Regions from separate parts of the Allorhizobium sp. nf9_anc genome, predicted to be linked through region 3. Evidence: predicted binding sites of a transcription regulator. Region 3 holds the regulator's gene; each other region holds the start of a gene.
The links. Region 3 encodes PhoB, which activates phosphate uptake and scavenging genes when phosphate is short. Its sites were predicted from a motif close to TGTCATNNANCTGTCAT; they were not measured.

Region 1 (10,509 bases), 1.9 Mb from region 3:
AGGCGCGCCGCGATGCCTATCGGGCGCTGAAGCTGGAGGGCATCCGCAAGGCGCCGCTGAATATCTGCGTCACGTGTGATCCCGATCGTGCCGGTCCCGTTGTTCTCGGGCGGACCCATGATCCCAGGATGGATGCCTTCTCGACGGTCTGCGCGATCCAGAACCTGTGGCTTGCCGCGCGAGCGGAAGGGGTCGGGCTCGGCTGGGTCAGCATCTTCCACGAGGCCGAAGTGAAGGCGATCCTCGGGATCCCGGATCGCGTCCAGATCATCGGTTACCTGTGCCTCGGCCTTGTCGATCACCTCTATGCGTCGCCCGAACTCGAAGTGAAGGGCTGGCGCAAGCGTCTGGCGCTCGAGGAGCTGATCTTCGAGGAGCATTGGGGCGTGCATGCCGCCGGGCCGGTCACTCCTGCAGGGGCTGTGGACCCGGCGCTGCCGGGTTCCTGAGATCGATCGTTCCCTTGTCGGGAGGGATGAAGACCGGGCCGACGCGGCGAACATTGAGGTTTGCCTCATCCAGACTGCGTTCCACGGCAGGGCGGGGAGCCGCCGGTGTCGTTTTCGACTTCGGTGCAATCTCCAGCACGGAAGACTGGTAGTCGGGCAAGGCGGGACGGGGCGTCATGCGTTGGTAGTATTGCTGAAGATTGCAGGCGCAGGACGGCTCCGCATTCGTCCGGCGATTGCGGTAGACGAAGGCGTTCGGCAGGTCCCTGTAGGGACGGCCAGTGATGGCCGAGACCATGTCGACCGTTTCGCTGCGTTCCGGCGCGTGAAAGAAGAGCTCCGTTTCCGTCCCCGGGCACATCTGCTGACACTGGGCAGCGTCGCGGCCAAAATTCATCGCTGACGTCTGTGATGAAATCGGGAAAAAGCCGCCGTCGCAGGTGCGGACGCAGAGCGTGCGGACATTGCCGGTCGGAAGGATGCCGATCGGCGGCGGTGGCGTCGCATAGGCTGCTTCCGCCTCGCGGTCCGGACGGTAGGGTTCCGGCAGCGTGTCGAGATAGGGGATGCGCTCGGCTTCCTGCGGCAGTGGCGGCTCATCCGGGCCGCATCCATTTGCCTCGAGGGCCGTTACAAGAGCTGCGCGGGCATCCGCCACGCGGCTTTCGCGAAGGTCGGCCAGCCGCGTTGCAAGGATGTCGCGATTTGCCTCCATGCGGGAGATTGCCGTTGCCAGGTCGCTGCAGTCATTGCCGCCATCAGGCCGGATCTGGACGATGGAAGAGGTGAGGCAGCGCAGCCGACGCTGGTCCTGGCGCGCCTTGCGCAGTTCGAGATTCTGCTGCGCAATGGCGCTGGCATAGCTGTTGATCTCAGGCGATCGTCCGCCCTGCTCCACCAGGACCAGGCGGTCGCGCAGTCGCTCGCAAAGCGCCGAGGCCTCGGCCCCGGATGGCAAGATGCCGCCCATGAGGACAAACATCGCGATGGAACTGACTATCCTGCTCGGCACATCCGGATTCCAGTTGTCGTTTGCAAGGCAGACTACGACCCTGATGCGGTGCAGGATATCCGAGTGGTGGTCAAATTCAAATGACAGATGACGTGAGTAGGGTACGGCACCTGCCGCACCCGCCTTGTTCTATGTCATGCGGCCTGAGCTGCCGTGAGGGTCATCGGTCGTTCGAGCACGCTTCCCTCGATTGCCGCCACCGCTTTCATCCTGTCGAGCATGTCCCGGGAGACCTCCCAGGATACCGCTACCGCCTGAACCACGCCGATGCGCTGGGGCTCGCCGATCCGCAATCCGGGGCAGCCCATGCGCTTGAACATGCGCTCCAGAAACACATCCGTTACGGTGACGATGTGGCTGAGGCCGGATGCCAGGCCCAGTTCTCCGACGCCGCACATCAGCTCGGCTGCGGCGATCGTCACCTGGTTTCCGGCACGGTCCTGCGAGATCTCGGGATCGATGCAGAAGCGGCTCGATTCCCAGATGGCGGCGCTGCGGATTTGCGGACCGTCCCCGAGCAGGATCGGGAATGTGTCGTCGAGCATGTTCGGCCCAAGCGTCGGCAGCAGTCGAAGCGAACCGCGCAGACGTCCCTCATCGCCATAGGAGAGAACATAGAGCGGATTGGACCGGTCATAGTCGTCGATCTCCCAGGCATCGCGCACCTCGACCTCCCAGCCGAGGAGGTCGTGGAAGACACGTTTGCGCAGCCTGTGCATCGCATCGATGTCGGAGGGAAACTGGTGTCGGCGTGCGCCGTTGATGATCCTGATCATGCCTTGCTCCTTCTTGCAGAACGGAACAGGCAGGATGCGGCTCAAGCCATCCGAATGAAATTGACGGTTGCGCCAGCATTCTTATATGCAATCTATGATACTATGAAGGTTTTGCCTTTTCTGATGACACGTCAGTGTCCGCGAGACGCGGGATCAGGCCGCGCCAAACGGCCTCGGCGACAGCTTGAGCATTTGTCATGACGTCGAGTTTGTGCCGGGCATTGGCCATGAAGTGGCGGATCGTGCGTTCGGTAATGCCGAGAATGACGGCTGTTTCCCAGTAGCTCTTGCCGGCTGCAATCCAGGCCAGCGTCTCGCGCTCGCGGCGGGTCAACGACTGTCCCCCCGACTTTTCCAGGCTCTCCATGCGAGCGGGTCGCGTCAGCCTGGCGTTCAAACGTGTGCCCAGGCTCAGGAGGTCTCTGTCGTGGAGGCGGCGCCAAGTGGAGAGTTCGGGGATCTGTGGTCCGGCTTCCACCAGAAGACCGCTGTTGCGACCGGGCAAGGGGTAGCCAATGATTGCAGGCCCGTCCTCGTTGCCCCTGTTCCTGCCGGCGAGTTGAATGGGCTCGAGGGCTGCGAAGACACGGAGGATCTGTTCGACAGGCGGCTTGCGATGCGGGCTGCGCACACTGTGTGGCACGTGTCGCCGGAGACTGCGGTGAATGGTATGGGCGCGCATGCGGCCATTGCTGATGACCGCGTCGACATAGGTGACCGGTCCCGTTTCGTAGGCCACCTGCAGGCGCGACAGGAAGGCTGGAGGATCGAGCGTTTCCTGCTGGTCCAGCCAATCCAAGAGTTCGAAATATGCCCCCGACTGCGCCATCGACAATACCCTATATTTCAAGGGAAACAGTGTCGGCGTTGCAGCTTTGGCTTGTCTAGTGGCTAAGTTTCGCGGCGGTCGAGCGGCGGACGAAAACCGCCGCTCGAGAGCCCAAATCAACCGGCCGGCTGCGACGCTTCGACGACGGCCAGTGCTGCCATGTTGACGACGCCACGGGATGTCACAGAGGTCGAAAGCACGTGCGCCGGCATGGCGGCACCGAGCAGGATCGGACCCACATGCAGGGCATCCATCATGGTGCGGACGATGCCGAGCGAGATGTTGGCGGCGTCGAGATTCGGGAAGACCAGAAGGTTTGCTTCACCCGTCAGCGTGCTCTCCGGCATGGCGCGCTTGCGCAGGACCTCTGACAAGGCCGAGCCGCCCTGCATTTCGCCGTCGACTTCGATCTCCGGTGCATTGGTCCTGATGATCTCAAGTGCTTGACGCATTTTCGAGGCGCTGGCGGACGGGCGGGAGCCGAAGTTGGAATGGGAGAGCAGGGCTGCCTTCGGGCTGATGCCGAAGCGGCGGATTTCCTGCGCCGCGAGAATGGTCATTTCCGCGATCTCCTCGGCACACGGATCGTCCGTGACGAAGGTGTCAGTGAAGAAGATGGCGCCGCGCTGCGAGATCAGCAGGCTGAGACCTGAGAAGTCGCGCACACCCTCACGCTTGCCGATGATCTGGCGAACGTCACGGACATGGCGGTCGTAGCGGCCTTCGACGCCGCAGATCAGGGCATCTGCATCACCACGCTTGACGGCAAGTGCGCCGATAACAGTGGTGTTGGTGCGCACGATCGTGCGCGCAGCTTCCGGGTTGATGCCGGCGCGGCCGACCAGCGCGAAGTAGTCGTCGACATAGTCGCGGTAGCGCGGATCGTCTTCCGGATTGACCAGTTCGAAATCGGTGCCCGGGCGGATGCGCAGGCCGTAGCGCTTCAGGCGCGTCTCGATGATCTGCGGACGTCCGATCAGGATCGGTTCGCCGATACCGTCTTCGAGCAGGACCTGGGCTGCGCGCAGCACGCGCTCGTCCTCGCCTTCGGCGAAGATCACGCGCTTGTTCGATGCCGTCTTGGCAGCCGCGAAGATCGGCTTCATGACGAAGCCGGAGCGGAAGACGAAGCGATTCAGCTGGTCGAGATAGGTGTCGAAATCGGCGATCGGACGGCGTGCGACGCCGCTGTCGGCTGCCGCCTTTGCAACGGCCGGAGCGATACGCAGGATCAGGCGCGGATCGAACGGCGAGGGGATCAGGTAGTCTGGGCCGAAGGTTGGCGTTTCGCCGGTATAGGCGCGCGCGGCGACTTCGGAGACTTCCTCGCGGGCGAGGGCTGCGATGGCGCGGACGGCGGCCATCTTCATCTCTTCATTGATCGTGGTCGCGCCGCAATCGAGTGCACCCCTGAAAATGTAGGGGAAGCAGAGGACGTTGTTGACCTGGTTCGGGAAGTCGGAGCGACCGGTGCAGATCATCGCGTCGGGGCGGGCCGCGCGGGCCTCTTCCGGCATGATTTCCGGCTTCGGATTGGCGAGCGCCATGATCAGCGGCTTTGGCGCCATGCGGGCCAGCAGTTCCGGCTTCAGGACGCCGGCTGCCGACAGGCCGAGGAAGACGTCGGCATCGTCGATGCTTTCGGCGAGCGCACGCTTGTCGGTTTCCTGGGCGTAGACTTCCTTCCAGGGGTCCATCAGCTCGTTGCGGCCCTTGTAGACCAGGCCTTCAATGTCGTGGACCCAGATGTTCTCGCGCTTGGCGCCGAGGATCACCAGGAGGTTGAGGCAGGCGAGGGCGGCCGCACCGGCACCGGAGGCGACAATCTTGACGGTCTCGATCGACTTGCCGGCAAGTTCCAGGCCGTTCAGGATCGCGGCGGCAACGATGATCGCGGTGCCGTGCTGGTCGTCATGGAAGACAGGAATGTTCATCTTGGCGCGGAGCTGGTCTTCCACCTGGAAGCATTCCGGGGCCTTGATGTCTTCGAGGTTGATACCGCCGAAGGTCGGCTCGAGGGCCGAAATGGTCGAGACCATGTCGTCGACGCCAGGTGCATCGATTTCGATGTCGAAGACGTCGATGCCGGCGAATTTCTTAAAGAGGACGGCCTTGCCTTCCATGACCGGCTTGGAGGCCAGCGGTCCGATATTGCCGAGGCCCAGGACCGCTGTGCCGTTTGAGATCACGGCGACGAGGTTGGAGCGTGCCGTGTAATCGTCGGCGGCTGCCGGGTCGTCCTTGATGGCGAGACAGGGAGCGGCGACACCCGGCGAATAGGCAAGGGCGAGGTCGCGCTGATTGCCGAGCGGCTTGGTTGCCTGGATCTCGAGTTTCCCGGGACGGGGATAGCGGTGATAGAAGAGCGCCTGCTCGTCGAGATCGGCGGTCGGGTTCGCAACTTGCGGCTTGTTCTTGTCCTGGGAATTCATTGGTTTCACCGGCAGTTTCTGGTCATCGGATCTGTATGCCCGTCATACACGAATTGACCGGGAGTGGTAGACTTTAGTTCCGCCTATGCCCAGCGAGCTTTCAGTAGATTTTGAGGGGTGAAGGTCCCGTAAATGGCATGATCACGGCGATGTCATCTTCCTGAAACACGAGTCTGATTAAGCGCTTTCAAGACAGCGATGAGGACCGTGCCGTGGAAGAAGCCAGCGAAACACGCCATTTCAGGACCCTGTTCATCTCGGACGTTCATCTCGGATCGAAAGCCGCCAAGACGGACTTCCTCCTGGATTTCCTGCGCACGCACGAGGCCGATACCATTATCCTCGTCGGTGACATCGTCGACGGATGGCGCCTGAAGCGCAGCTGGTACTGGCCGCAGCAATGCAATGACGTGGTTCAGAAGGTGTTGCGCAAGGCGCGCAAGGGCACGCGGATCATCTACATCCCCGGCAATCACGATGAGTTCATGCGCGATTTCCCGGGCATCCATTTCGGCGGGATCGAGGTCGAGCAGCGCATCGTGTACGAAATGGCCGATGGCAAGAAATACCTCGTCCTCCATGGCGACGAGTTCGACGTGGTCGTGCGCAATGCCCGCCTGCTCGCCTATCTCGGTGACTGGGCCTATGACACCGCGATTGCCATCAACGTCCTTCTGGCCGCGATCCGTCGCCGCCTCGGCATGCCCTACTGGTCTTTCTCGGCCTGGGCGAAGCTGCAGGTCAAGCATGCGGTCAATTTCATTGGCGAGTTCCAGCGCGTCGTGGCAGACGAGGCACGCCGCGCCGAGGTGGATGGCGTTATCTGCGGCCACATCCACCACGCCGTCATGGAAGACATCGACGGCATCCACTACGTCAACACCGGCGACTGGGTGGAAAGCTGCACGGCGATCGCCGAACATCCCGACGGTCGGCTGGAGTTGATCTCCTGGGGCCACAAGATCAGCGAAGCGCCGGTAGCCAAGCGCGCCAGCAAACTCGTCCCCATCCTGCTGCCGAAACCGATTGCCGAAACGGCCCAGGACGATGGGATTCGCGCGGCCTGAGCCACCCCTCTGTTGCAAAGCGGTCATGACGGCCCGCAATCGGGTTGGAAAACGCAATTAACGGTTTGCAAAGGATTTCTTCGCAGGCGGCGATGGTTATAGTGTGCAGCTATCTGTCACGTGATTTGCGAACCCGGATCCCCCGGCGCGAATTTGGAAGTTGTCGCCACCTTGAGTTCGGTTGAGCAAGAAGACGCCCGTATTGAGATCGAAGAGCAGCCGGACGGAAACGCCCGGCTGATCCGGCTTGCCGGTCGCTGGAAGAACACCAGCCTGAGCGCGATGATCAACTCCGCCGGCCCGCTGGTTGATTCTCCGGTCGCGCAGCGGGAGACGATCGATCTCAGCGCAGTCAGCGATATGGACACGGCTGGCGCATGGCTGGTTCGCCGCTACATAACCGAACGGCGCGAGCGCGGCGGATCGATCGAGATCGTTGGCGGATCTCCGGGGATGCGCGAGTTGATCGAAGCGCTTCCTGAGCACGTCACGGCTCCGGAAAAGCCGGTCGATCACCGCACCCGTTTCGAGCGCATCTTCGAACCTGTCGGGAAAGTGACGATCAGCCTCTGGGGCGATCTGATCGCGATGATGTTTGTCCTCGGATCTGCCGTCCGCGGGGCGCAGACCAAGGCTGGGCGCGGTTCCGGTGTGTCTCCGGCATCCGTGGTCAATCAGCTCGACCACATGGGCGTGCGGGCCGTCCCGATCATCACATTGATGTCGTTCCTGATCGGCGCGATCATTGCCCAGCAGGGAGCGTTCCAGTTGCGCTATTTCGGTGCCGAAGTTTTCGTCGTCGATCTCGTCGGTATCCTGCAGCTGCGCGAAATCGGCGTGCTTCTGACCGCGATCATGATCGCGGGGCGTTCCGGTAGCGCCATCACGGCTGAAATCGGTTCGATGAAGATGCGTGAGGAAATCGATGCCTTGAAGGTCATCGGCCTCAATCCGATCGGGGTTCTGGTCTTTCCGCGGCTTGTTGCGCTGACGATTGCACTGCCGCTGCTGACGATCGTCGCCAACTTCGCCGCGCTTTATGGCGCAGCGGTCGTGGTCTGGGCCTATTCCGGCATCACCTTTGATGTCTTCATCACCCGCCTGCACGAGGCAGTCGATTATTCGACGCTTGCGACCGGCATGATCAAGGCGCCGTTCATGGCGCTGATCATCGGGATCATTGCGGCTGTCGAAGGCATGAAGGTGGGCGGCAGCGCCGAATCGCTCGGACGCCATGTCACCGCATCCGTGGTCAAGTCGATCTTCGTCGTCATTCTCGTGGACGGGCTGTTTGCCATGTTCTACGCCGCGATCGATTTTTGAGGAGGGCCAGATGAACACCAGACCCTCCCCAGACCGCGAGGTCATCCTGTCGGTGAAGGAACTGACGGTCGGCTTCGGCGATAAGATTGTTCTCGACAAGCTGAACCTCGACATCTACCGCGGCGAGATCCTCGGCTTCGTCGGGGCATCCGGCGCGGGCAAGTCCGTTCTGATGCGCACTGTGCTGCGCCTGTTGCCGCGTCGCTCCGGCAAGATCGAGATCCTCGGCGCGGATTACGATGCGGTCGATGACCTGCAGCGCATGAGACTCGACACACGCCTGGGGGTTCTTTTCCAGCACGGCGCCCTATTTTCCTCACTCACTGTGAAGGAAAACATCCAGCTGCCGATGCGTGAATATCTGGATCTGCCGCAATGGCTGATGGATGAGCTTGCCTATCTCAAGATTGAGCTGGTTGGTCTCCATCCCGATGCTGCGGACAAATATCCGTCCGAACTTTCAGGCGGCATGATCAAGCGTGCGGCACTTGCGCGTGCGCTGGCGCTTGATCCGGATCTCGTCTTCCTCGACGAACCAACCTCCGGTCTCGATCCGATCGGGGCTGCCGAATTTGATGAATTGATCGCGCAGCTGCGCGATACGCTGGGATTGACGGTCTATATGGTGACCCACGATCTCGACAGCCTGTTTTCCGTCTGCGACCGTATTGCGGTTCTGGGACAGAAGCGCGTTCTGGTCGAGGGGACGCTGGACGACATGCTCGCCTTCGACGACGAGTGGGTGCAATCCTATTTCAAGGGCAAGCGTGCCCGTTCCATTCCCCGGGCGGAGCCTTCCGCCGGACATCCGGTAGAGTGAGCCATGGAAACCAAAGCCAATTACGCCATAGTCGGTTTTTTCACGATGCTGGTCATCGGGGCCGCCTTCGGCTTCGTCTATTGGATGGCCGAATATGGACGCGGTGGCGAAATGGCGCCGCTCGCCATTCGCATTCCGGGATCGGCCAATGGCCTTAGCATCGGTTCGCCGGTTCGCTTCAACGGCATTTCGGTCGGCTCAGTCCGCAATCTCTATATCGACAATGAAGATCCGAATTTCTCGGTGGCCTTCACTGAGGTCCGCGCCGACGCTCCCGTGACATCCGGCACCACCGCGGTGCTTGAAATCCAGGGGCTGACGGGCGCTGCCTATGTCGAGCTTTCCGGCGGCGGTCCGGGATCCGGTGATCCCATCCTGCAGCGTGCCATGGATACCGGTGAGCCGGCTATCCTGACAGCCGAACAATCCAGCGTGACCAATCTGTTGACGACCGCCGACCGCATCTTGCAGCGAGCCGATGGTGCCGTGGCCGAGCTTCAGGGCTTCATCGCCGATGCCCGCGCACCGCTAACCAACACCGTTCGCAATGCCGAGACCTTCTCGAAGTCGCTCGCTGATAATGCCAAGGGGATCGATGAATTCCTGAAGAGTGTCAGCTCGCTGTCCGATTCCGTATCCGGTCTCTCCGGCCGTCTCGATACAACGCTGGCGGCAGCCGAGGATCTCTTCAGGGCGCTTAACTCCGAGAAGATCGACCAGATCCTGACCAATACGGAGCGGGCAACGGCAAGCTTTGCCGACGCTTCGAACCGGATCGGTCCGGCGATCGACAGCTTCCGCGAAACGGCTGACACCTTCCAGCGCTTCGGCAACAATGCCGATCAGACGCTCCAGAAGGTCTCGTCGCTGATCGATGCCGTCGACAGCCAGAAGATTGGCCAGGTCGTTGACGATGCGTCGGTCGCTTCTGCCGATGCCCGCAAGGCGATCGCAGGCTTCCGCGAACTTTCGGACAGCATTACAGGCCGTCGTGACGATATCGACAAGGCCATCGACGACTTTACCCAGCTTGCAAACCGTCTGAACACCTCATCCCAGCAGGTCGACGGGATCCTTAGGAAGGTTGATGCGTTCCTTGGCTCGGGTGATGCAAATTCGCTCAGCGTGGAAGCCCGCAAGACGCTTGAGGCCATCCGCATGACGGCCGAGAACCTCAACGCCCAGATTGGACCGATTGCTTCCAACTTGCAGCGCTTCTCGGCGACAGGCCTGCGCGACATCCAGACGCTGGTGAACGATACCCGCAACACTGTTCGCGGCCTGAACGACGCGATTACCAATTTCGACGACGACCCGCAGCGCCTGCTTTTCGGCGGCGATACGGTCAAGGAATTTGACGGGCGGACACGCCGATGACGAGAACCACCGGGAAGGACGACAGAATGGACAGGATCGGCGTCAACGGCTCCAAAGGCGTGGCAAAGCTCCGGCGGCTGCTTGTGGCTTCGGTGCTGATCCCAAGCCTTGGCCTCGGCCTTGCCGCCTGTGGGTCCAAGGCGAACAACGACACATTCGACCTTACGGCTTCGGTAAGCGATGTGGCGACCAATGCCAGCGCCCGCAACCGGCAGCTCCTGGTGGCCGATCCGTCGGCGCTCAAGGCGCTGGACAGCGAGCAGATCCTGGTGCGTGTGTCCGGCGCGGAGATCCGTTATCTTTCGCAATCGCAGTGGAGCGATCGCCTGACGCGGGTCGTGCAGTCGAAGCTCGTCGAAGCCTTCGAGAACACCGGACGCCTGGGCGGCGTCGGGCGTCCCGGGCAGGGCCTGGCTATCGACTT
Region 2 (10,509 bases), 1.2 Mb from region 3:
GCGCGCCGATAGCTTAAGGTGCCGATCTACCGGCCAGCTACAGATCTGTCAAAGACGCTGGAGCGCTCGGGTCTTGCCTTCAACGCTCGACCGCAGCCTTTGATGGGCCGCCTCATCGAGGGAAAAATTCCACATCAGGGCAATGGCTGCGAGTTTCGGGAGAATGGGCAGGAAGGCATAGAGCGCGGTCAGCGTGGTCAGTGCCTCCGGCGTCTGGGTCGCGGTCTGGTCGCCAATGAAGCCGGCGAGATCGAGGAGCGGGAAGACGATACCTGCGGAAAGGGCGACCGCAAGCTTGGTGATGAAACTCCAGGCGGCGAAATAGAGGCCGGAGCGCTGTTCGCCTGACGAGACCGTATCATTGTCAATGACATCAGCCTGGATCGCCGGGGGCAGCGTCAGATCGAAGCCGAGCAGCAGGCCAGTGACGACGCAGACGACGGTGAAGGCGAGAACATCGCCCTCCCCGAGGAAACCCGCGACCGAGAAAACGGCGCAGGCAAGGATCATCGCGAAGCACCAGGCGCGGTGTTTGCCCAGCCGTTTGGCCGTGGCGACGGCCAGGGGGACGCCTGCGATGGCGCAGAGGAAATAGGTGAAGAGCAGCGGGCCCTGCATGGCGGGAGCACCCAGCCGCTGCCCGACGAAATAGATGAAAAGCGATGCGGGGATCGCATTTGCGAAACTGTTCAGCAGGAAGGCGGATGCGAGCCGCAGGAAGGGGCCGTTGGCGCACAGATGGCGGAAGCCTTCCCGCAAGGACAGCTTGCGCCGGGAGAAGTCGACCGGCTCAGCTACATTTGCCACGGCAAGCAGGCCGGCGAGAGGCAGGGCAATGGCGATGAAAACGGCGATCCATGCAAGACCATGGAAACCGACCGCCGTGTCCAGGCCGCCGACGAAGGGCAGCGTGATGGCGATCAACGAGCCGACGAGGGTCGCCCCTTCCCGCCAGGCGGAAAGCTTTACGCGGGCCTGATATCCCGTCGCGAGTTCCGCACCCCAGGCCGTGTAGGGCAGCAGAGACCATGTAGCGCCGATCGAGAGCGCCACGCCCCAGAAGGCGAGATAGCCGATGCCGGCATCTTCGGGAGGCCAGAACAACATGAAAGCCGCGAGCGCCGTCAACGGCGTCGAGATCAGAAAGAAGAAGCGGCGACGACCGAAGCGGGAGCGGACACGATCGGAAAGCCAGCCGAACAGGGGATCGGTGATCGCATCGATCAGGCGGATACCGAGCAGGACGGCCCCAATCGTCGCCAGCGACATGGCGAAGTGGTCGGCATAGAAGGTCGGCAGCACGATGTAGAAGGGAAGCGCGATCGCAGCCATGGGGATCGCCGGAAGCGCGTAAAATGCGAGGCGCGCGGAGGCCGGGGCTTGGTCTGTCATGGGTATCCGATCACTGGTGTGTCTGGAGTGGTCTACGGCTTGTCGGCGCTTCCGGTTTTGCCAGTCCGGCGGCATCGTTCGGAACAGTAGACGACGTTCTCCCAATCCCGCTCCCACTTCTTGCGCCAGGCGAAAGGTTTGCGGCAGACGGGACAGGTTTTCTGGGGCAGATCGCCCTTGCGGATCATCTTCGGCATTCGTGTCTCTCGCTTCCTGTGATGCAATTCGCATCTTGGGCCGAAGCGGATCACTTCAAGACATCCGAGCGGTTGAAGCTTGCCACCCCCTGCCCCACTTGCTAGCTCGAAACCGCAATCACGGGAGAGACATGACGATGCGAGAACATAAATTCGGCCGGACGGAGTTTACCGTCAGCGATATCGGTTTCGGCGCCTGGCAGATCGGCGGATCCTGGGGCGAAGTGTCGGAGGCCGACGGCCGTGCTGCGCTCAATGTGGCCCTGGACGCGGGCATGACCTTCATCGACACGGCAGACGTCTATGGCGACGGTCGTTCGGAGAAGATCATCGCCGAGGTGCTGAAGGCGCGTGGCGGCAAACGGCCCATGGTGGCGTCCAAGGCCGGTCGGAGGCTCAACCCGCATGTGGCTGATGGCTACACCAAGGCCAATATCGAGGCCTTCATCGATCGGTCGCTGCAGAACCTCGAAATCGACAGCCTCGACCTCGTGCAGCTGCACTGCCCGCCGACCGACGTCTACTATCGTCAGGAGATGTTCGAGGGGCTCGAAGAGATCCGCAAGGCCGGCAAGATCAAGCATTACGGTGTGTCGGTCGAAAAGGTCGAGGAAGCGCTCAAGGCGATCGAATATCCGGGCGTCGTCTCGGTGCAGATCATCTTCAACATGTTCCGCCAGCGCCCGGCTGCCCTGTTCTTCCAGGAAGCCAAGCGCCGCAACGTCGCGGTCATTGCGCGCGTGCCGCTGGCAAGCGGTCTGCTTTCGGGCAAGATCAACGCCAACACACAGTTTGCAGCAGAAGACCATCGCAACTTCAACCGCAATGGCGAAGCCTTCGATGTGGGCGAGACCTTTGCGGGCGTTCCCTTCGAGACGGGTCTCGCAGCGGTTGAGGAAGTCCGCAAGCTGGTCCCCGCAGGCGCGTCCATGGCGCAGTTCGCACTCCGCTGGATCCTGATGCACGAGGCCGTCACGGTCGTCATTCCTGGCGCCCGCAACGGCGAGCAGGCCAAGGCAAATGCTGCCGCCTCCGATCTCGCCGCCCTGTCTGCCGATGTCATGGCAGCGTCGCGCGAGGTCTATGAGCGGCTGATCGCGCCGCATGTGCACCATCGCTGGTAAGACGCTAAAGGGTTCAAAGAAAGAGGCCGGGTGAGCGATCACCCGGCCTCTTTTGTTTTACGTGCTCTGATCTTTCGATCAGTTGGTACCCTGCAGGTTCACTTCCCAGAACAAAGTCTCGCCCGAGGAGTCATCCACACCGTCGTTGTCGGTGACGGCGAAGGCCTTGCCCGAGGCGTCGAAGGCGAAGCCTTCGAGCTTGTCGACGACGTAACCGTTCGTGGCGGCCTTCAGGTCCGGGATGAAGTCGTGGACTTCTTCCTTGGTGACCGTCGGCAGCTCTTCGCCGATCTTGGCAGGCTTCAGGTCGGCGATGGCGACGCGGTAGAGCTTCTTCAGCTTCGCATTGTCACCCACCTGGTTGTCGCGCTCGACGATGTAGACATGGTCGCCATGAGCGGTGATTTCCGACAGGCCGACCCAACCTTCGCCAGCAGCCTCGAGCGGATAGCGAACAGCGCCCCATTCCTTGGACTTGGGGTTGTAGGAGAGAAGCTTGACCGAGCCCTTCTCGTCATCGCCCCATTCGCGCTGAACGGCCATCCAGAGCGTCATGTCGTCGCCGGAACCGATCGCGGTGATGCCTTCTAGGCCGAAGCGGGTCTGGCCGGCGAGCAGTTCAGTGGGGAAGCCGATCTCGGCCTTGATCTCACCCTTGGCGTCGACATTGTAGAGACCGTGGCCGACGAGCTTGGCCGGATCGCCTTCCGATGCCAGCCAGAAGCCGCCCTTGCCGTCGAGGGTGATGCCCTCGATGTCGAGCTTCTGGGCCGCAGAGCCACCACGGGTGATCGGCAGCGCCGAGGTGATGACAGCAGGCTTCTGCGAAGCATCGATCGTGAAGATCGACGGCTGCATGGCGTAGAAGCTGTCATTGACGGCGTAGAGCGTGCCTGCCTTTTCGGCATCGCCGACGAGACCCGAGAGAGCGCCCCAGCCGATCGGTGCGCCATCGACCATGGCAGACTGGATCATCGGATAGGCGGGCGTGCCTTCTGCCAGCTCATAGAGCATGACATGCGAACGCGGGCCGCCGTCTTCGCCGAGGTCAACTTCGTTGGCGGTGACCAGCAGGTTGCGCGAGGGGATGGCGACGGCACCTTCCGGGGAGACGCCCGACGGCAGAAGCTGGGTGAGTTCCGGCTCGGCGCCCGTGTCCTTGTAGACAGCGGCGACCGAGGAACGCTCGGCGAGGACGAAGAAGTAGTTCTGATCGCCGAAGGTTGCGGCTTCCAGGCCTTCCGGCTCGACGCCCTTGGAGCGGGCGCGCTTGTCGGGGAAGTGGCCGATCTGGGCGATCGCCATTTCGAGCGAAGCGCCGGCTTCGTAAGTAACCTTGCCGGTCTTGTCGAAGATGGTGAAGCCACGCGAACCGCCGTTCCAGTCACCTTCGTTGGCAACGACCAAGCGGTTATCGTCGAGCCACTTCACGGCGTCAGGCTCGCGCGGAACGCCTTCCTTGGAGCCTGAGAACTTCAGAGCGCCTTCCGACTTGGTGTCGATACCTTCAAGGTCAACGGTGCCGGCGGAGAAATGGGCCTTCACCTCACCCGTCTTGCCGTCAACGATGGCAATGTGGTTGTTTTCCTGCAGCGTGACGGCGATTTCGCCGAGGCTGTTGATCGCGACGAATTCCGGCTCCGGATCATCAGGGGCGACTTCAGCGAGACCGGTCAGTGCGACGCGCTTCATGGTACCGCAATCGGCAACGCCGTCCTTCAGCGAGATGATGACGAGGTCGCCGGCCGGCATCTGTGGCAGGGCGCCGTCGTTGACTTCCTCGTCACGCTCGTTCTCAATCGCGATCGCGACGAAAGAGCCGTCCTTGGAAACGGCAACAGAATCCGGCTGACCGCCGATGTCGCAGGTGGCGTCGATCGCCTTGGAGGCGATGTCGACGACAGCGAGCTTGCCCGACGGGCTGGTGAAGCTCTCGGACGTGTTCACGCCGACAAGAACCTTAGCGCCAGCCACGTAAACGGATGTCGGCTCGCCGTCCATCATCAAAGCGCCGGCAGCCTTCGGTGCCTTTGCGTCGGTGATGTCGATGAAGCCGATGCCGCCGAGCGGGCTGTCGGAATAGATCAGCGTGTTGCCGTCTTCCGAGGCCGTGATGATCTCGGCCGAGGTCGTCGAGAGCTTTTCCTTGTCGGCCGGCAGGTTGGCGGCGACGGGGAAAGTGGCGATACGGTTGAAGACCTGTTCGGCAGCGGCCGGCAGGGCCACGGATGCAAAGAGCGCCGCCGTCAGGGCGACGCGGGAGAGACCATGGGTCATCGGGAAACCTCCAGTATCCAGAAATGGAACAAGAGGTTTCTGAGCCAGTCCGATGACAGTCGGATGACAGCACGATGTCGATCCGACATTTACCTGCTGATCAGGCTGGCGATGTTTCCTTGCCCGCCTCACGCAGCATCAGGAACAGCGACGCACCGAGGATGAGCAGCGCGCCGAGCCACAGATAGCCGCTCGGTGCATAGCCGAAAACGATCCAGCCGGCGAAGACATTGAGTGGCAGTTTCAGATCGTCAAACGGCTGCACATAGGCCGCATCGGCAGCGTTGTAGGCGAGCGTCAGCAGATACTGGCCGAGGGCTGTGAGGAGGCCTGCGCCCAGAAGCAGCCAGAGTGTCAGCCCCTCCGGCACGACGAAGCCACCCGCGACCGCCAGGCCGGCATTGATCGGGGTCAGCAGAACCAGAAGCCAGACGGTCACGGTTTCCGGCGCCTCGTAATGGGTGAGGTTCTTCATGATCAGAGACGAGCCACCCCAAAGCAGCGCGGAGAGCACCGGCAGGAGGGCTGCCAGGGTGAACGTGTCCGACCATGGCTGGAGGATGATCATTGCACCGACAAAGCCCGTCAGCGTCGCCAGCCAACGGTCGCGACCGACGGTCTCACCAAGGAAGAGGCGTGCGCCGATGATGATGAAGAAGGGCGAGGTCATGACGAGCGCGATGGCCTGCCAGATCGGCACGGTGGCAAGGCCCGTCACCCAGGCTTGAACGCCGAAGGCGGCGAGCAGGACGCGCAGGATGTGGCGGACCGGATAGGCGGTCTTCATGGCGCGCAGGCCGAGCCGGAAGAGCAGCGGAAGAGAGAGGACGAGAGCAAAGCCGTATTGCCAGAAGGCGGTCGAGGCCGGCGGAAAGCCGAGCGTCATCGAGAGCCACTGCGTGACGACATTGAGAATGGCAAAGGCAACGCCTGCCAAAACCATAAATCCGGCACCGACAACGGCCCGGGAGCGCAGAATTGAAACCGAGCTCTGATTCATGTCATTTTTCCTTAATCCAAAGGACCAACACAAATCAGGACAGATGAGGACGCTAAGACCGGCCCCGAACGGGGAACGGCAGCACGCAGCAGGGCCCACACCGGATCCGAGGAACCGACGAAGGCACAGCCTGACCTCATTCTCTTTCATCCGGACTTTAACCGTCGGCTCCGGAGTTACACCGGATCTGCTGACCCTGCCCTCCCCTTGAGGAGAAACAGGCGCTCGCGGGCTTGGGGCTACCCCTTTACCGCCGGTGGGGAGTTTCACCCCGCCCTGAGAACGAATGCCGGACAATCCGGCGCAATAGAAATATGACAGCCCATGCTGCAGCGCAAGAGCGCAAAAAGAAAGCCCGGCACGGGGCCGGGCTCACCAGAGATGTCAGCTGACCATCGGCACCGAAGGGTGGCGACGGTCACGACGGATCAGCTGTTGACAGCGTCCTTCAGGCCCTTGCCGGCCGTGAACTTCGGGACGTTACGAGCCGGGATATCGACTTCAGCGCCGGTGGACGGGTTGCGGCCCTTGGAGGCTTCGCGACGGGCGACGGTGAAGGCGCCGAAGCCAGCGAGACGAATGTCGCCGCCGTTCTTCAGTTCAGCCTGGACCGTTTCAAAAACGGCATCAACGGCAGAGGCTGCGTCAGCCTTGGTGAGGCCAGCCTTCTCGGCGACCGCGGATACGAGTTCGTTCTTGTTCATGTTTCCACCCTTTCTGATTGGTATGAAACGACTCAAATGATTAAGTCGGGCGGAGAATACGAAAGCTTCTGCCCTTCGCAACTCAAAAGCACCCGAAAGCCCCGGAAAACAAGCCTTTTAAGCGGCTTTTCACAAAAAAGGCTGGCAAAAATGCCAGCCTTTTTGTCGGTTTTGGAGCTTTGTGGCTCACTTATGGCAGAATTGCCTCAGTGAGCGACTGTTGCACCGGTTTCGTCGGTTCCATCAACCACGCCGATTGCCGGCGTTTCGACGGTTCCGTCCCATTCAATCGGTTCAGGCACGCGAACCAGCGCATGACGGATCACCTCGCCCATACGGGACACAGGGATGATCTCCATGTTGTTCTTCACGTTGTCCGGGATGTCTGCCAAATCCTTGGCGTTCTCTTCCGGGATCAGAACCTTCTTGATGCCACCACGAAGTGCTGCGAGCAGCTTTTCCTTGAGGCCACCGATCGGCAGGACGCGGCCACGCAATGTGACTTCGCCCGTCATTGCGACATCCTTCGAGACCGGAATGCCGGTCATGATGGAGACGATGGCGGTTGCCATGGCGATACCGGCCGACGGACCATCCTTCGGAGTTGCACCTTCCGGCACGTGGACGTGGATGTCCGACTTGTCGAAGCGCGGAGGCTCAATGCCGAAATCGACGGCGCGCGCACGGACATAGGATGCCGCAGCGGAAATCGATTCCTTCATCACTTCCTTCAGGTTGCCCGTGACCGTCATGCGGCCCTTGCCGGGCATCATGACGCCTTCGATGGTGAGCAGTTCGCCGCCCACTTCCGTCCAGGCAAGACCCGTGACAACGCCCACCTGGTCTTCGCCCTCGGCTTCGCCGTGGCGGAAGCGCGGAACGCCCAGGTATTCGTTGATGTTCTCACCGGTCACGGCAACCGAGGTCACCTTGCCCTTGATGATTTCGGTGACGGCCTTACGGGCGAGCTTCATCAGCTCGCGCTCGAAGGAACGCACGCCGGCTTCGCGGGTATACTGCTGGATGATCGCCATGATCGCCGAATCCGCCACGGAGAACTCTTCCGGACGCAGGGCGTGTTCCTTGATCGCCTTGGGCAGCAGGTGCCGCTTGGCGATCTCGAGCTTCTCATCCTCGGTGTAACCGGCAATACGGATGATCTCCATACGGTCCATCAGCGGACCCGGGATGTTCAGCGTGTTGGCGGTCGTCACGAACATGACGTTCGACAGGTCATATTCCACTTCGAGATAGTGGTCCATGAAGGTCGAGTTCTGTTCCGGATCCAGCACCTCGAGCAGAGCCGACGAAGGGTCGCCACGGAAATCCATGCCCATCTTGTCGATCTCGTCGAGCAGGAAGAGCGGGTTGGACTTCTTGGCCTTCTTCATCGACTGCACGATCTTGCCGGGCATGGAGCCGATATAGGTCCGGCGGTGACCGCGGATCTCGGCTTCGTCACGGACGCCACCGAGGGCCATGCGCACGTATTCGCGGCCGGTCGCCTTGGCGATCGACTTGGCGAGCGAGGTCTTGCCGACGCCCGGAGGGCCGACGAGGCACAGGATCGGGCCTTTCAACTTCGTCGCACGGGCCTGGACGGCCAGATATTCGACGATGCGTTCCTTGACCTTGTCGAGACCGAAATGGTCCTCATCGAGGGTCTTTTCAGCCGCGTTGAGGTCGATCTTGACCTTCGACTTCTTGCCCCAGGGAAGGCCCAGCAGCCAGTCGAGATAGTTGCGCACGACGGTGGCTTCCGCCGACATCGGGCTCATGTGACGCAGCTTCTTCAGCTCGGCATCGGCCTTTTCCTTGGCTTCCTTGGAAAGCTTGGTCTTGGCGATGCGCTCTTCCAGTTCGGCCATCTCGTCACGGCCGTCTTCGCCGTCGCCGAGTTCCTTCTGGATCGCCTTCATCTGTTCGTTGAGGTAGTACTCGCGCTGGGTCTTCTCCATCTGGCGCTTGACGCGCGAGCGGATACGCTTCTCGACCTGGAGAACGGAGATCTCGCCTTCCATGAAGCCGAGCGCCTTTTCAAGGCGCGTCTTCACGCTCACCGTTTCCAGCATTTCCTGCTTTTCGGTGATCTTGATAGAGAGATGCGAGGCGACCGTGTCGGCAAGCTTCGAGTAATCCTCGATCTGGCTTGCGGCACCGACAACCTCGGGAGAGATCTTCTTGTTCAGCTTCACGTAGTTCTCGAACTCCGAGACCACCGAGCGAGACAGGGCCTCGATCTCGACGGCATCTTCATCCGGCTCTGCCAGGATACGGGCCTTCGCCTCGTAGTAATCTTCGCGGGCCGTGTAGGCCTCGACCTTGGCGCGCGCACGTCCTTCGATCAGCACCTTCACGGTGCCGTCGGGCAGCTTCAGGAGCTGGAGGACATTGGCGACGGTGCCGACTTCGTAGATGGCGTCCGGGGCCGGATCGTCGTCACTGGCATTGATCTGCGTGGCCAGCATGATCTGCTTGTCGGAGCCCATCACCTCTTCCAGAGCGCGAATGGACTTTTCACGGCCGACGAACAGCGGAACGATCATGTGAGGAAACACCACGATGTCGCGCAGAGGCAGCACCGGATAGGTGTTCACCTCGTTTGCAGCTGACGTATTCGTCATTTCACTTCCTTTCAAACGTCCCGGGGAAACCGGGACTCCATGCCGACCCAGAAGAGGCGTCAGGCATATTTTTCGATCCTCCAACAAGTGGAGTGGCGTTCCCGCCAATTCAAGCCTGCTGCCCGTGCCCAACCCGAATCTGTGACATCAGCATGACAGACCCTGCCCGCTTTCACACTACATTGCGGACCTGATGCGAACCATGCGCGTCACTTCGTCGCCTGAAAGGCAGCCGGTCGTCGCATGGATGATCGGGGACGCGGATACGCGGTTAACGGCGACGCAGAACTCAAGCGTTCACTCACCCCTGTTCTAGCCCAATCGACGGGCCTGACAACAGCGGAATACCGTAAATGGACAAGGGGTCCGGAGATAACCACAGGCAGCACCAAAAAAGATCGTCTGAAACGGAAAAGCCCGCCACAAGGGCGGGCTTTTCGCTGCAATCGATCCGGACCGATCAGGCGGAGGCGTTGGCCTTCTCTTCCTGGCGATCGGCATAGATGTAGAGCGGGCGGGAATTGCCGTTGACGACGTCGTCGGAGATGACGACTTCGCGAACGCCTTCCAGTTCCGGCAGTTCGAACATCGTGTCAAGCAGGATCTTTTCCATGATCGAGCGAAGACCACGGGCGCCGGTCTTGCGTGTGATCGCCTTGCGGGCGATCTCGCGAAGTGCGTCCTCGTGGAACGTCAGTTCCACGTCTTCCATCTCGAACAGGCGCTGGTACTGCTTGACGAGCGCGTTCTTTGGCTCCGACAGGATCTGGATCAGCGCATCCTCGTCCAGATCTTCGAGCGTTGCCAGAACCGGCAGACGACCGATGAATTCCGGGATGAGGCCGAACTTGACCAGGTCTTCCGGCTCCAGTTCGCGCAGGACTTCGCCAACGCGACGATCGTCTTCCGCCTTCACCGTTGCGCCAAAACCGATCGAGGTCTTTTCGCCACGGGCAGAGATGATCTTGTCGAGGCCGGCAAATGCGCCGCCGCAGATGAACAGGATGTTGGTCGTATCCACCTGCAGGAATTCCTGCTGCGGATGCTTGCGGCCACCCTGCGGAGGAACGGAGGCAACCGTACCTTCCATGATCTTCAGAAGCGCCTGCTGAACGCCCTCGCCTGACACGTCGCGGGTGATCGAAGGATTGTCCGACTTGCGGGAGATCTTGTCGACTTCGTCGATGTAGA
Region 3 (10,509 bases):
TGCTCGGCCATTTCCAGGAGGCGGGCATGATCGGTGGTGCGGATCATGATCGCATCGACATAGCGGGACAGAACCTTGGCGGTGTCACCAATCGTTTCGGCACGACCAAGCTGCATTTCGGTGCCGGAGAGGAACAGCGTCTCGCCGCCCAGCTGGCGCATGCCGACGTCGAAGGAAACGCGCGTACGGGTCGAAGGCTTCTCGAAAATCATCGCGAGCATCTTGCCGGCAAGCGGCTTGTCGGCGGTGCCGGCCTTGGTCGCCTGCTTGCGGGACTTTGCGTCTTCGAGAATACCGCGGAGGTCCCCAGCCGTGACAGCGGAGAGATCGAGAAAATGCTTGGGAGATGCCATGAAAGAGGGTCCTGTCTTAGGCAGACGCTGCGACTGCGGCCTTGGCGCGGATATGTTCGGCGGCCTGTTCGATACGGGCGATGCCGTCACGGGCCTCTTCTGCCGTGACCGTCAGCGGCGGCAGAAGACGGATGACGTTGTCGCCTGCGGGAACGCCGAGCAGGTGCTCGTCACGCATCGCCATCAAGAGTTCGGTGTTCGGAACCTTGGCCTTGAGGCCGAGCATCAGGCCTTCGCCACGCACGTCCTCGATCACGTCCGGGAACCGGTCCTTCAGCGAAGCCAGACCCTGGCGGAAGACGAGTGCGGTGTCGCGCACGTTCTCAAGGAAGCCGTCTTCCAGCACGACATCAAGAACAGCATTACCGACGGCCATGCCAAGCGGGTTGCCGCCATAGGTCGAGCCATGCGTACCGGCCTTCATGCCATAGGCCGCCTCTTCCGTGGCAAGGCAGGCGCCGAGCGGGAAGCCGCCACCGATGCCCTTGGCGACAGCCATGAGATCCGGCGTGATGCCTGCCCATTCATGAGCAAAGAGCTTGCCGGTCCGGCCGACGCCGCACTGGACTTCATCCAGGATCAGGAGCAGGCCATGCTCGTCGCAGAGGTCGCGCAAGGCGCGCAGCATTTCCACCGGGATCGGACGGATGCCGCCCTCACCCTGAACGGGCTCAACGAGGATTGCAGCCGTCGCATCGCTGATGGCTGCCTTGACTGCTTCCAGATCGCCGAAGGGCACCTGGTCGAAACCGGGGGCCTTCGGGCCGAAGCCTTCGAGATACTTTTCCTGACCACCGGCGGCGATCGTCGCGATGGTGCGGCCGTGGAAGGCGCCTTCCATCGTGATGATGTGGAACTTCTCAGGATGCCCCTTGGCAAAGTGATAGCGGCGCGCCGTCTTGATCGCGCATTCCAGCGCTTCCGCACCCGAATTGGTGAAGAAGACGCGATCGGCAAAGGTGACGTCCGTCAGGCGCTTGGCCAGAACTTCCTGGCCCGGCACTTCATAGAGGTTCGACAGATGCCAGACCTTGTCGGCCTGATCCTTCAGCGCGCCGACGACATGCGGATGGCCGTGACCGACAGAAGTTACTGCCACACCGGCTGCAAAATCGAGATATCGCTCGCCACTCTCCGTTACAAGCCAGACGCCCTCGCCTCGCTCGAAACGCAGCGGCGCCCGATTGTAGGTCTGGTAGAGCGGCGTAGCTTCGGCCATGGCTGTCACAATCCTTCTCGACGATCCGTCCGGGGACGGCGGGACGCCTCAGAGGTCCCGGAAAAATTAAAAATGCCGCCTCGCGGCGGCGGGGGCACTATCCGCATTCGCCCCTGCGATGTCAACGTTTTCTGCAGGAATCGCAGGAGTAGGCACGGATTCGGCCGACACGCGCAGCACGAGCGTCGGGGAAGATTCCACCTGTTGCATACTTGACTCACTCGGGAAGCAAGTTGGGGAAAACCGCGAAATCGATTCCAGATGATTCCTGCGACTCTTGTCACGGAGTCAGCCGACCTCTAGGTTAAATTTCATTAATAGATTGCATGCGGCGGAAGTGCTCACCGACAGTATCGAGGCGGCTTTGTTTCGGATTCGTTCGAAGCAACGGTGACGGATTCTGCCATCACAGACGCGAGCGGCGGAGAGAATTGGCATGACGACTATGCAATGGACTGATGATCGGGTCGAGAGACTGAAGCGGCTGTGGGCTGAAGGCCTCAGCGCGAGCCAGATTGCAGCACAACTCGGTGGCGTAAGCCGCAATGCCGTTATCGGCAAGGTGCACCGCCTTAACCTTCCCGGCCGCGCAAAGGCTGGCGGCAGCTCGTCTGCGGCCCGTCCGGCAAAGCGCCCGGCACAGACCCAGCGTCCGGCCACTTTCCAGAACCGTCCGGCGGCTAACACGACCACTCGCACGGTAACCCGCGCTGCCGGCGCAACCATGCTGAAGGAAGAGGTCGAAGTCGAAGCCTACGAGGAAGTCGAAGTTCGTCGTTCCCTCAACGTGGTTGTCCCGATCTCGCGTCGTCTGGCGCTGACGGAACTGACCGAGCGCACGTGCAAGTGGCCGATCGGCGATCCGATGAAGGACGACTTCCACTTCTGCGGCTGCGAAATCGCCGATAGCGCGCCTTATTGCACCTATCACGCGAAGCTCGCCTATCAGCCGGTCAGCGAACGCCGCAAGGCCGCCCGCTGATCCATCGGCAAGATCAAGACATGCAACGGGTCCTTCGGGGCCCGTTTTCTTTTTGGGCTCTTGCCTGAAACGAAAAGGGCCGCAGCGGATGATCCGTGCAGCCCCTCAATCGAAATAATTGGCTTACTCAGGCTTCCATGGAATAACCCGCGCCGCGCACGGTGCGGATGACATCCTGCATGTTGGAGAAGTTCAGCGCCTTGCGCAGGCGCCCGACATGCACGTCAACGGTGCGTTCGTCTACATAGATGTCGTGACCCCAGACACCGTCCAGCAGTTGGGAGCGCGAGAAGACGCGGCCCGGCGATGCCATCAGGAATTCCAGCAGCCGGAACTCGGTCGGCCCAAGGCGAACCTCGCGGCTCTTGCGATGCACGCGGTGCGTCTCGCGGTCGAGCTCGATATCGCCGCAGCGCAGGACGCTGGAGAGAACCTCGGGTTTGGCGCGGCGGAGCATGGCCTTGACGCGGGCCATCAGCTCCGGCGTCGAGAAGGGCTTGACGACATAGTCGTCGGCACCCGTTGCCAGGCCACGTACCCGCTCACTTTCCTCGCCACGAGCCGTCAGCATGATGATCGGCAGGCGCTCGGTCTCGGGGCGGACCCGAAGCCTGCGGCAGAGTTCGATGCCGGACACGCCGGGCAGCATCCAGTCGAGGATCAGAAGGTCCGGAACCCGCTCCTGCAAGCGGATTTCAGCCTCGTCACCCCTGAGGATCGTCTCGACTTCATAGCCCTCGGCTTCAAGATTGTAGCGAAGGAGGACCGAGAGGGCCTCCTCGTCTTCCACCACGGCGATTTTCGGCTGCATCAGGCATTAACCCCGCTGGACAACGTCACTCGGTGAGCGCGCCGACGGAAGAGGTCAGGTCTTCCTTCGGACGTTCACCTTCCGGCTGCGCACCGGTCGTCATATAGTAGATCGTCTCGGCGATGTTGGTCGCGTGGTCGCCGATGCGCTCGATGTTCTTGGCGCAGAAGAGAAGATGGGTGCAGCTGGTGATGTTGCGCGGATCTTCCATCATGTAGGTCAGCAGCTCGCGGAATAGCGAGGTGTAGATGGCATCGATCTCCTCGTCGCGGTCACGGATCGACTTGGCCTTTTCGGCCGAGCGCGTCGTGTAGACGTCGAGGACTTCCTTGAGCTGGGCCAGCGCCAGATCCGAGAGATGCTCGAGACCGCGGGCGAGCTTGCGCGGCACACCGGTCGCCTGGACGGCGACGACGCGCTTGGAGTTGCTCTTGCCGAGATCGCCGACGCGCTCGAGGTCGGCGGCGATGCGAAGAGCGCCGATGATCTCGCGCAGGTCGGAGGCAACCGGCTGACGCTTGGCGATGGTGATCACCGCCTTGTCGCCAATCTCGCGCTCCATGGCGTCCATCAGGACGTCATCGGAGATCACCTTCTGGGCAAGCGCCGCATCGGAATTCACCAGAGAACGTACGCTTTCGGCGACCATCTGTTCTGCCAGACCGCCCATTTCGGAGATGCGGCGCATCAGGAACTTCAGTTCCTCGTCGAAGGCCGAGTAGATGTGAGAGGAGCCCATTTGAAACGTCCTTGAAATTGAGTTCAACCGTGGATGACGTCGAGGCTCAGCCGAAGCGGCCCATGATGTAATCCTGGGTGCGCTGGTCATCCGGATTGGTGAACATCTTGTCGGTGTCGTTCTCTTCGACCAGTTCGCCGAGGTGGAACATCGCCGTGCGCTGGGAAACGCGTGCGGCCTGCTGCATCGAGTGCGTCACGATGACGATCGTGAAGTTTTCGCGCAGTTCGTGGATCAGTTCCTCGACCTTGGCGGTCGCGATCGGGTCGAGCGCAGAGCAAGGTTCGTCCATGAGGATGACTTCGGGGCTGACGGCCACGGCGCGTGCGATGCACAGACGCTGCTGCTGACCACCGGAGAGGCCGGTACCAGCCGAGTCCAGACGATCCTTGACCTCGTTCCAGAGACCGGCCTTCTGCAGGGCGGTCGCAACGATCTCGTCCAGGTCGGACTTGTTGCGGGCGAGACCGTGGATGCGGGGACCGTAGGCAACGTTCTCGTAGATCGACTTCGGGAACGGGTTCGGCTTCTGGAACACCATGCCGACCTTGGCGCGCAGCTGCACCGGATCGACCTTGGCGTCGTAGATGTTTTCCGCGTCGATCATGATGTTGCCTTCGACGCGGCAGCTCGCGATCGTATCGTTCATGCGGTTGATGCAGCGCAGGAAGGTCGACTTGCCGCAGCCCGACGGGCCGATGAAGGCCGTGACGGAACGGGGGCGGATGTCGATGTTGACATCCTTCAGGGCGTGCTTGTCACCGTAGAAGACCTGCACATTGCGGGCGGTGATCTTGGTTTCAGTCATAGGTGGCGCTTTCGTCGTGGTCATCTTAGTCGCGAGATTGTTCATCATGATACAGCTCCTTACCAGCGACGCTCGAAACGGCGACGAAGAATGATTGCGATCAGGTTCATCAGGATCAGGAACACCAGGAGGACGATGATGGCACCGGAGGCGCGCTCCACGAAGGCCGGGTCGCCACGCTGTGTCCAGTTATAAACCTGGACCGGCAGAGCTGAAGCCGGCTGGAAGAAGCCGTCCGGCGGACCTGCCGGGTATTCGCGTACGAAGGCGACCATGCCGATCAGCAGCAGGGGCGCCGTTTCACCGAGCGCGCGGGCGAGACCGATGATCGCACCCGTCAGGATGCCCGGCATGGCGAGCGGCAGGACGTGGTGGAAGATCGACTGCATCTTGGAGGCGCCGACGCCGAGGGCCGCATCGCGGATCGACGGAGGCACGGCCTTGAGTGCCGAACGGGTGGCAATGATGATCGTGGGCAGTGTCATCAGCGTCAGGACGAGACCGCCGACGATCGGCGCCGACTGCGGCAGGCCGACGAAGTTGATCAGCACGGCGAGGCCAAGGATACCGAAGACGATCGAGGGAACGGCCGCGAGATTGGCGATATTGACCTCGATCAGGTCAGTGAACCAGTTCTGCGGTGCAAACTCCTCGAGATAGATCGAGGTGGCGACACCGAGCGGCAACGCCAGCACCAGGACGATCAGCATCATGTAAGCCGAGCCGATGACCGCAATGCCGAGGCCTGCCGCCTCCGGACGCGTGTCGGATGCGTCGGGCGCGGTGAAGAAGCCCCAGTTGAATTTCGTCACCAGAATGCCGGCTTCCTTCAGCTGGTCTGCGAGGACGAGCTGTTCCGGCGAGACATTGCGATCGAGAGCAGCGCTCTCCATCGTCACGCGACCCTTGTAGTAACCATCGATACGGCCACCAGCGAGAAAGTCGAATGGATAGGTCTGGCCGATGACAGAGGGATCGGCGAGGACGAAGCGGCGAAGATCGGCGGCCGCTTCCTTCGAAATGAGCTCTGCTGCAGCCTTGGGCGTGAGACCGTCGGCAACAAGTCCCTTGTCTTCAAGAGCCTTGGCGACAGCCTGCTCGATGAGCGGCGCATAGCCAAAGGTACTGACCTTGGCGATCTCCGCTGGATCGCGGTTGCCAGCCTTGTCGAGCCTCGCCGGGTCCATGTAGACGTCGAGCGTGATGAAGGTCTGCTGGAACGACGACAAGCCGTTCGACATGATGGAGAGCAGCAGTCCGATGAGGGCAACGATCCCGAAGGTGACGGCAGCCTTGCCCCACATGCGGAAGCGGACTTCCTCCTTATTGCGACGGCGCGTGCGATCATCGACCGTCAGAATGGACTTCTTTTCCGTAGGCATGGGGGCGCCGATGGCGGTGATATCGGTCATTCGTACTGCTCCCGGTACTTGCGGACAATGTAGAGGGCTACGACGTTGAGGCCGAGCGTGATGACGAAGAGGGTAAGGCCGAGGGCGAAGGCGACCAGAGTCTCGGGGCTGGCGAACTCGGTATCCCCGGTCAGCTGGCTGACGATCTTGACCGTCACCGTGGTCATGGCCTCGAAGGGATTGATATCGAGTTTGGCAGAGGCGCCGGCGCCGAGGACCACGATCATGGTCTCACCGATGGCACGGCTTGCGGCGAGCAGGATCGCACCGACGATACCCGGAAGGGCTGCTGGCAGCACGACCTGCTTGATGGTTTCCGACTGCGTGGAACCCAGCGCGTAGGAGCCATCGCGCAGAGCCTGCGGCACGGCGTTGATGATGTCGTCCGACAGGGACGAGACGAAGGGGATGATCATCACACCCATCACGAGACCTGCGGTCAGGACGGATGAAGACGAGGTGCCGAGGCCGAGCGGCTCTGCGAAGTAGTCACGCAGGAACGGACCGACGGTCACCAGCGCGAACAGACCGTAGACGATGGTCGGGATGCCCGCCAGGACCTCGATCGCCGGCTTGACGATACCGCGGGTGTTCGGACCAGCATATTCCGACAGATACACCGCGATCATGAGACCGATCGGAACAGCGACGATCAGCGAGATGATCGAAACGTAGAAGGTACCCCAGAGCAGCGGAAGAATGCCGAGTTCGGAGCCACCACGGAACTGCGGGTTCCAGACGGTCGAGAAGAAGAACTCGCTCGCCGGATACATGGTGAAAAAGACATAGGTCTCGAAGACCAGCGATCCGACAATGCCGACCGTGGTCAGAATGGCGACCAGCGAAGAGAGCATGAGCACCGTCTTGACGAAGCTTTCGCTCAGATTGCGTGCGCGCAGTTCTGGGTTGACGCGAACATAGGCCAGCGGCAAGGCCGCAACGGCAAGCGCCAGCACAGCAATCGTCATCAGCAGATGGCCAAAGTCCGACTGGCTGCGATAGGCCTTGGCGGCTTCGAAGACTTCCACTGGAACTTCGGCACCGAGAGCCACGCCAACATCGGCGAGCCGGGCACGGACATTGCCGGCATCGAGCGCCTCGACGTCGACATCGGCACCTGCTTCTGCGGCACGCGCTTCGACGGCAGTGAGACCGTCGGCAATGCGGCGGACATCTGCCATAACGAGGCTTTGGGCGCCACCTTCAGGCACGACGCTGTCAGGAATGGTCGCACTGATGCGGCTTTCGACGATGGCAGGCTGAATGAAAAGCCAGGCCATGAGCAGCAGCAACGCCGGGACGGCAGTGACCAGAGCCACCACCTGGCCATAGTAGCCGGGCAGAGAGTGAAGCTTCGTGCCGCGCGCGGCCGAAACCGAAAGAGCCTGCCGTCGGCCGAGAACGAAGCCGAGTGCCGCAAGCACTAGTATACAGAGGACGATGATGCTCGCGTTCATGTTACCCGCCATTTCCCCAACAGAAAGAAACCGGCGGCACAAAACGTGCCGCCGGTCGCTTGATCAGATTAGTTCAGGGGCGCCATCGGCGTGCGAGCCTTGACGGCTGCCTGCGTTGCAGCCAGTTCCGGGTCGGAAACCAGGCCGTAAGCAGCAAGCGGACCATCCGGGCCAGCCATTTCGTCAGAAACGAAGAACTCTACGTATTCCTGGAGGCCAGGGATGACGTCGAGGTGTGCGTTCTTGACGTAGAAGTACAGCGGACGCGAAACCGGGTACTCGCCCTTGGCGATGGTTTCAACCGAAGGAACAACGCCGCCCATGGTGGCTACGCGCAGCTTGTCGGTGTTGTTCTGGTAGAAAGACAGGCCGAATACGCCGATGCCGTTCTTGTTGGCGTCAACGCGAGCGAGCGTCTCGGTGTAGTCGCCGTCGATGTCAACAGACGTGCCGTCGGTGCGGAGCGCCATGCAACCTTCTTCAGCCTTGTCTTCGTCGCCACCGGCGGCGGTCTTCAGGGCTTCGAACGTGCCGTTTTCTTCGCAACCAGCAACGATCACCTTGGTGTCGAACACTTCGCGGGTGCCGTGCTTGGTGCCCGGAACGAAAGCGAGGATCGGCTGAGCCGGCAGGTCGGCGCGGATTTCATTCCAGGCCTTGTAGGGGTTGTCGACCAGCTGGCCGTCCTTGAGGACCTTGGCAGCGAGAGCATTGTGCCAATCCGACGGGGTGAATGCAAATTCCGGACCAGCGATATCCGAGGCAAAGACGATGCCATCGTAACCGATGCGAACTTCCTGGATGTCGGCTACGCCGTTGGTCTTGCAGAGCTCGATGTCGGACTTGCTGATGCGCGACGAAGAGTTGGCGATGTCGATGGTGTTCTCGCCCACGCCTTCGCAGAGCTTCTTACGGCCGGCGCCAGAACCGCCCGATTCAACGACCGGAGTTCCGAAGTCGGTGTTTTCGCCGAAGGCTTCGGCAACGATAGAGGCATAAGGCAGAACCGTGGAGGAACCAGCAATCTGGATCTGGTCGCGGGCAATGGCAGCGCCGGCGAAGGCCACAGAGGCCGCCAAGGCAGCTACGGAAAGTTTCAGAGCGTTCATGATCATCTCCCAGAATGGGCTTGTGTGTCTTTGCGGCCGTCGCGGCATCTGCCAAGCGTCGGCAGGTGCGTTCTAGCGGCTCTAGGCTCACGCTTTTATGTCAGTTCAGTGAAACATTTGTGACAATTAAAACCATTGAGAAACAATGGGATGCAAAACCAGTCCGTTTGAAGATTGCGGTTTTATGTCAGAAACGGACGGTAAACTCGCTCCCGGCACCGAGCTCGGACTTCACGATCAGGCGGGCGCGGTGGCGGGTGAGGATGTGCTTGACGATTGCAAGGCCGAGACCGGTCCCTTTTTTCGACCGGCTGTCCTCGACATTGACCCGGTAGAAGCGCTCGGTGAGGCGCGGCACATGCTCCGTCGGGATGCCCGGCCCGTGGTCGCGCACGCTGACCTCCGTCGCACCGCCCGGCTCCTGCCTGAGCGACACCTCAACCACCTTGCCGTCCTGGCCATACTTGCAGGCGTTCTCGATCAGGTTTTCGAAGACCTGCACCAGTTCGTCGCGTTCGCCCATCACCTCGACCTTCGCCTCCGGCAAATCGAGCGTGATCTCCACACCCAGATCAGCGGCAAGCGGTGCGAGACTGTCGCGCACATGCCCGAGGATTGGCGCCAGCTCCACCTTCTGGTCGGGCGGCAGATGCGCCTTGAGCTCGAGCCGCGACAGCGACAGGAGATCGTCCACGAGACGGCTCATGCGGTTCGCCTGATCGAGCATGATGGCGAGGAAGCGATCCTTGGCCTTCGCATCGTCGCGGGCCGGGCCCTGCATGGTCTCGATGAAACCGCGCAGCGAAGCGAGCGGCGTGCGCAGTTCGTGGCTGGCATTGGCGACGAAGTCGCTGCGCATTCGGTCCAGGCGGCGCAGTTCGGAGATATCACGGAAGGACAGGAGGAAATAGGGCGTCGCATTCGTCTCGTCCGACAGGACGCGGGCGACGCGGACGATATAGACCCTTTCCGAGGGCAGACGTTCGGAGTGCTCGATCTGGTTGGGTGCACCCGTTTCGATCGTCTCGCGGATCATGTCGAGGATGCCGGGCGAACGCCAGCGGGTCGAGACATGCAGCCCGATCGGCGGCTCGCCGAAAACCTTATCCGCCTCGTTATTTCCGGCGATCAACTCAGCCTCTGCGTTGAGCACGAAGATCGGCATGTCGAGAGCATCAAGCGAGGCCAGGATCAGCGGCAGCGGCTCCTGGGGCAGCTCGGACGCGACCTGGACGGCCGCGATGATGGCCTGATCCGCCTCGGCCGGAAGCTGCCGGAAGACCACCAGGAGAAACAAAAGCACGAAAAGCGTGACGGCATAGCCGGTGGCAGCACCGGTTGCCCAGGCACCGAGCGCCAGCACGGCCGCAGAGAGAATGTAGACCCAAGCCGACAGAACCCGCCGAAGATCGCCGCGCCAACCCTCGCCTGTTTCGCCTGCGCCTGCGTGGTCTGCCCCGGTATCGTTTGTCATTGCGCGCCGCGCGCTCCGCTTCGTCATCATCGATGCCTGATAACCGTGATTCATGACAGAAGTTACACCACAGGGCCATTGTGCCCCCTTGCTTATCCCCGGCGGTTATCCCCGCCGCATGCATCGGCCCGAGCGGGAACCGGGA

Region 1: AC02Y0_RS06905 (UDP-2,3-diacylglucosamine diphosphatase) is a predicted target of PhoB. The motif match lies at 5,649-5,665, and genes of this name have one in related genera.
Region 2: AC02Y0_RS10465 (esterase-like activity of phytase family protein) is a predicted target of PhoB. The motif match lies at 5,043-5,059, and genes of this name have one in related genera.

The regions. Positions count from the first base shown of each region.
Region 1 covers NZ_CM150481.1:1,455,572-1,466,080, forward strand. The annotation lists gene bluB (5,6-dimethylbenzimidazole synthase) at 1-449, shown strand, start outside; gene AC02Y0_RS06885 (DUF2865 domain-containing protein) at 406-1,461, opposite strand; gene AC02Y0_RS06890 (acyl-homoserine-lactone synthase) at 1,596-2,237, opposite strand; gene AC02Y0_RS06895 (helix-turn-helix transcriptional regulator) at 2,338-3,066, opposite strand; gene AC02Y0_RS06900 (NADP-dependent malic enzyme) at 3,183-5,498, opposite strand; gene AC02Y0_RS06905 (UDP-2,3-diacylglucosamine diphosphatase) at 5,711-6,565, shown strand; gene AC02Y0_RS06910 (MlaE family lipid ABC transporter permease subunit) at 6,737-7,888, shown strand; gene AC02Y0_RS06915 (ABC transporter ATP-binding protein) at 7,899-8,708, shown strand; gene AC02Y0_RS06920 (MlaD family protein) at 8,712-10,085, shown strand; gene AC02Y0_RS06925 (ABC-type transport auxiliary lipoprotein family protein) at 10,112-10,509, shown strand, end outside.
Region 2 covers NZ_CM150481.1:2,165,192-2,175,700, forward strand. The annotation lists gene AC02Y0_RS10450 (MFS transporter) at 49-1,392, opposite strand; gene AC02Y0_RS10455 (DUF2256 domain-containing protein) at 1,425-1,589, opposite strand; gene AC02Y0_RS10460 (aldo/keto reductase) at 1,727-2,713, shown strand; gene AC02Y0_RS10465 (esterase-like activity of phytase family protein) at 2,792-4,990, opposite strand; gene AC02Y0_RS10470 (DMT family transporter) at 5,091-5,990, opposite strand; FMN riboswitch at 6,125-6,278, opposite strand; gene hupB (DNA-binding protein HupB) at 6,419-6,694, opposite strand; gene lon (endopeptidase La) at 6,901-9,318, opposite strand; gene clpX (ATP-dependent Clp protease ATP-binding subunit ClpX) at 9,779-10,509, opposite strand, start outside.
Region 3 covers NZ_CM150481.1:3,357,782-3,368,290, forward strand. The annotation lists gene argF (ornithine carbamoyltransferase) at 1-353, opposite strand, end outside; gene AC02Y0_RS16370 (acetylornithine transaminase) at 370-1,572, opposite strand; gene AC02Y0_RS16375 (GcrA family cell cycle regulator) at 2,018-2,554, shown strand; gene phoB (phosphate regulon transcriptional regulator PhoB) at 2,682-3,365, opposite strand; gene phoU (phosphate signaling complex protein PhoU) at 3,391-4,104, opposite strand; gene pstB (phosphate ABC transporter ATP-binding protein PstB) at 4,151-4,936, opposite strand; gene pstA (phosphate ABC transporter permease PstA) at 4,972-6,324, opposite strand; gene pstC (phosphate ABC transporter permease subunit PstC) at 6,321-7,781, opposite strand; gene AC02Y0_RS16405 (substrate-binding domain-containing protein) at 7,850-8,890, opposite strand; gene phoR (phosphate regulon sensor histidine kinase PhoR) at 9,078-10,364, opposite strand.